Regions from separate parts of the Ruminiclostridium josui JCM 17888 genome, predicted to be linked through region 1. Evidence: a T-box and tRNA genes for the amino acid it is inferred to sense, from the RefSeq annotation. Region 1 holds a T-box; the other holds one or more tRNA genes.
What was found. The T-box of region 1 lies ahead of alaS (alanine--tRNA ligase). A T-box ahead of a tRNA ligase gene usually reads a tRNA of that ligase, here a tRNA-Ala.
Positions count from the first base shown of each region.

Region 2: it encodes a tRNA-Ala, which carries the amino acid that the T-box ahead of alaS (alanine--tRNA ligase) is inferred to sense. The anticodon was not compared.

Region 1 covers NZ_JAGE01000001.1:260,272-262,739, reverse strand. Annotated here, with positions in the region: gene K412_RS0101295 (HAD family hydrolase) at 1-571, shown strand, start outside; T-box leader at 623-837, shown strand; gene alaS (alanine--tRNA ligase) at 911-2,468, shown strand, end outside.
Region 2 covers NZ_JAGE01000002.1:614,770-617,237, forward strand. Annotated here, with positions in the region: gene K412_RS22970 (hypothetical protein) at 39-167, opposite strand; gene K412_RS0119020 (SH3 domain-containing protein) at 429-923, shown strand; tRNA gene K412_RS0119030 (tRNA-Ala) at 1,241-1,315, opposite strand; gene K412_RS0119035 (thiamine diphosphokinase) at 1,514-2,149, opposite strand; gene rpe (ribulose-phosphate 3-epimerase) at 2,173-2,468, opposite strand, start outside.

The sequences.
Region 1 (2,468 bases):
CGGATTCAAAACTCACCCCACGGATTCATATAAAAAGTTTGTAGGAAACGGAGTACGGAACCTGATAAAAAACGCTGCACCCAGCGGAACAGATGATAGCGTCGTTGATATGATACTCCAGGATTATCGTATAATATACAACAAAAATTATGTAAATAAAACAAGAGCTTATGATGGAATACATGAGATGTTGGATAATCTAAAAAAAGCAGGGGTAAAAATGGGAGTTTGCTCAAACAAACCTCACAAACCCACAAATGAAATTGTTGAAAAGTTATTTGGATGTGAGTATTTTGACGTAGTCTTTGGTGAGAGAGATGGAATACCACGTAAGCCGGATCCGGCTTCACTGACAGAAGCGGCTGAAAGTTTGGGAGTTGCACCGAGTAAGACAATATATGTTGGAGATTCAGGCGGTGATATGGAGTCGGCTAACAGGGCAGGCATGCTGGCAGCAGGTGTATTATGGGGATTCCGGGAGCAAGAGGAATTAATAGCATGCGGCGGAAAGATATTGCTGTCTTCGCCTACTGAACTGGTAGACTTTATAACCGGCACTAACAAGGATTAATTTTACTGCAATCCTTGACACTGGAATATAAGATTGTATATAATTTTATCAAGAATGGCAATGAAGGGAAGAAGTAGTTTTATGTTTTCTGACTAAAGAGAGAGAACGGTTGGTGCGAGTTCTTGCAGAGCATTTTACGAAGCAGTTTCCGGAGCTTCTGTCCGGTAAAAAGGATGGACGTACCCACGGCGTTATTGTGGATTGACTAAGAGCCCCCGTTTGGGGGAATTAGGGTGGTACCGCGTGAGATATCTCTCGTCCCTTTATTTGGGGATGGGAGTTTTTTATTGAAAAAACTTTTTAAATTTAAGACCAATATATTTGAAAGGACGAACATAAATGCAAAAACTAGGATTGAATGAATTAAGAGAACGTTATCTAAAGTTTTTTGAAAGTAAAGGACATTTAAGGCTTCCCAGTGCATCTTTAGTTCCTAGAAATGACCCTAGCCTCTTGCTTATTAACTCAGGAATGGCACCGTTGAAACCATTTTTTACAGGACAAGAAGAGCCTCCTAGAAAAAGAGTAACAACTTGTCAAAAGTGCATAAGAACACCTGATATAGAAAATGTAGGAAAAACAGCCCGCCATGGTACTTATTTCGAAATGCTGGGTAATTTTTCATTTGGAGATTACTTTAAAAACGAAGCTATTCCATGGGCATGGGAATTTGTAACTGAAGACCTTAAAATGCCTGTTGACAGGTTATGGGTAACAATTTATGAGGACGATGACGAAGCTTTTGATATATGGCATAAGGTTGTAGGTTTGCCTGCTGAGAGAATTGTTCGAATGGGCAAAAAGGACAACTTTTGGGAGCATGGTACAGGCCCTTGCGGTCCTTGTTCGGAAATATACTTTGACAGAGGGCCTGAAAAAGGCTGTGGAAGCCCTGACTGCAAGGTAGGTTGTGAATGTGACCGTTACGTAGAATTCTGGAACAACGTTTTTACACAGTTTAACAGAGATGAACAAGGTAACTATACAAGACTTGCTCATCCTAATATTGATACTGGAATGGGCCTTGAAAGACTTGCATGTATTTCACAGGATGTTGACAACCTCTTTGAGGTGGATACTGTGTGGAATATACTGGATTATATATGTAAAACAGCAGGAGTTGAATATAAAAAGTCTGAGAAAACAGATATATCCATACGTGTAGTCACAGACCACATTAGAAGTACAACAATGATGGTTTGTGATGGAGTTTTGCCGTCCAATGAAGGCAGAGGCTATGTTTTAAGAAGGCTATTGAGAAGAGCTGCAAGACATGGCAGACTTTTAGGAATAAACAAGCCCTTCCTTTATGATGTAGCTATGGTTGTAATAAATGAGTCTAAGGAAGCTTATCCTGAGCTTGCTGAAAAGGCTGAGTATATTAAAAAGGTTATAAAAATAGAGGAAGAAAGATTTGAAGCAACTGTTGATCAGGGAATAGTTATTCTCAATGAATTCATAGATGAAATAAAAGCAAAAAAGCAGGAAGTAATACCAGGTGAAATGGTATTCAAACTCCATGATACCTATGGATTCCCACTTGATTTGACCAGGGAAATTGCAGAAGAAAACGGTCTGGGGATAGACGAAGACGGTTTCAAAAAGGAAATGGATGCTCAGAGGAAGAAAGCAAGAGATGCTCATAACAGCAAAGACACATCAGCGTGGTCTGACAGTGTTTTTGACAAACTGGATAAAAGTCAAAAAACAACTTTCCTTGGGTACGAGCAAACAGAATGTCAGTCAAAAATACTGTACCTTGTAAAAGATGGGGATATCGTTGATAACGCCCAAGAAGGTGACGAAATAACAGTTATTCTTGACAAGACTCCTTTTTACGCTGAAATGGGTGGTCAGGTAGGTGATTCGGGAGTTCTGAGCAACCAAAATGGCCTTA
Region 2 (2,468 bases), on a different contig from region 1:
TTTGTTCCAATGCGAGTCTTTGATCTCATTTAAATAATCTAAAACATACCTGCACCATTACTTGCATCTTGAACTAATACACTCCCAACACAAGTACAACTACAGGGCAAATTAGCCTGTGTTTTAAATGTAGAAACATCTCTTTCAACTGGATTTATTAATTTCATGCTCATCCTCCTTTCTCATTTAATTTATGTAAATGCTACCGGTAACCAAAATTATTAGGGAATTAATAAGCCTCAATTTGATTAATGTGCTTTAATATTTTTACTACATTTATAGCAAGAGGAATTGCCATGTCGTTTAATCTATTTTGAATTAAATTGCCTTTATTGTATTTTGCATTTGCAAATTCAATCATTTGACATTTTTCATCACAGATGCTAATATTTTGCAGAGGGAAATTGTCATATTTAGGAGGATAAATTATGAAGAATTTATCAAAATTTAAGGTATTTTTATCTGTAATATGTATTTGCTTTTTAGCAATTCCCCAAGTAGCAACTGCTGCTAACGTTACTTATAGAGTTGTCTTAACGGATCCTGGATACAATTTAAATGTTAGAGAGAAACCGAATACATCATCAAAAGTGGTCGGTAAGCTACCACCTGGAGAAGTTGTATCAATTTCTAAAACTAGTGGAGATTGGGGCTATATATATGATGGCCGGATTTGTGATGGCTGGATTAACTTAAAATATACTGCTGTTGGGGTTAAACGTGTCTCAGGCAGTCGGAAAACTACTGATAACCTAAATTTAAGAGAAGGTCCTGGGACAAATTACTCTAGGATGTATACTATACCAAAAGGTTCTACAGTAGAGATTTGGTATACATATAAAGATTGGACTTATGTCTTTAATTCTAGTGGAAATTTAGAATGGATTTGTGGATGGGTAAATAGTAGTTATTTAAAAAAATAGGTACTTAATCAAACAAGTGTCTGCTCCCTCCAGACGCTTATTTGATTTTGCTATTATTGAAGCATACTCAGTTGCTTCTTCTAACAATTGATCACACAATTCTTTTCCTTCTTTGGTTACACATATTTTCAGTATCCCAATTTTCCTCCATTCCGCTTGTATTTACTGGTTTAACTCCATAGCCCATGATTTTTAATCTGTAAATGAGTTTTGTAAATATTGCTTGCCAAACAGAATAATCTTTTTTCAGTAATGCATATAATCAAGTATCCGATTTATTAAAATAAAAAACCACAAGACTTTGGCCTTGTAGTTTTTGGTGGAGATAGAGGGACTTGAACCCTCGACTTCAACACTGCCAGTGTTGCACTCTCCCACTGAGTTATACCCCCATCTATATGGAAAGCCTAGTATTTATACGACTTTCCAATTCTATAAAAATTTTGTGATTATCTTTTTCTTTTGGGGATGCACACCGGATTGCTTGCGCTCCCATCTGGGCTAATGCCCCACGCTAATTACGTGCTCAATCAAATATTAACATGTTTTTTTACTATTGGCAACCACATTTTTACTATACAATTGGCATATTAATCACTTGACAGACATGCAAGCAAAATTCCGCTTCCGATGGTAATTTTAGCGGTTTCTTCCTCAAATTCATTACTAATTCCCCATGAAGTGCCTAAAGTCATTGTTGCGTTAACAAGTGGATATTTCAACCCACTTGTACTTACCTCCGTAACCTTTTCTGTTATAGGAATCAAGGAGAGTTTTCGGCCCTCTTTTTTACTAAGGCAGAAACTTGAATTAAACATATATATTTCGTTATTTTCGTCTACAATAGAGCCTCTGAGACCAATATCTAGCATTTTTTTCAGAAGCATAATATTTGCAAAGGAATGATCAATTCGTGTACCCAAAGCCCCTATTAATACCACCTCGTGGGCTCCCAATTCCAATGCCTTTTCAATAGCAAGCTCGGAATCAGTCATGTCTTTCTCCACAGGGAATTTTGATACATTTATGCCTCTATTTACATAATAATTCAAATCCTGAGAATTTGCAGAATCAAAGTCACCAATAAGAATATCAGGGTTAACCCCCATTTCCCTTAGGTGGCCGGCCCCTCCATCTACAGAAATTATATAATCTGATGCCAGTATGTATTTTTTTATTTTGTCATAATTACTGATTGAGCCATTACAAACACAAACAACTTTCATTTTACCTCCGGCCAGTATAAGAATTACAATGCACTTCTATTAAAAGAATTCAGTTTTAAAATCCTTATCGCTGCTCCAACATCATCTTGTTTAAAAACGGCGGAACCTGCAACAATTACATTGGCACCTGCTTTTGTTACGATGTTTACATTGTTGGCATCAATTCCTCCATCTACTTCAATATCTACTTCAAGTGCATTTCTTAACATCATGTTTTTTAAGTCTGAAATCTTTTTTGTAGAGTGAGGCAGATAAGATTGGCCTCCGAAGCCAGGATTAACCGTCATTATTAGTACCATATCCACGTCCTGCAATACAT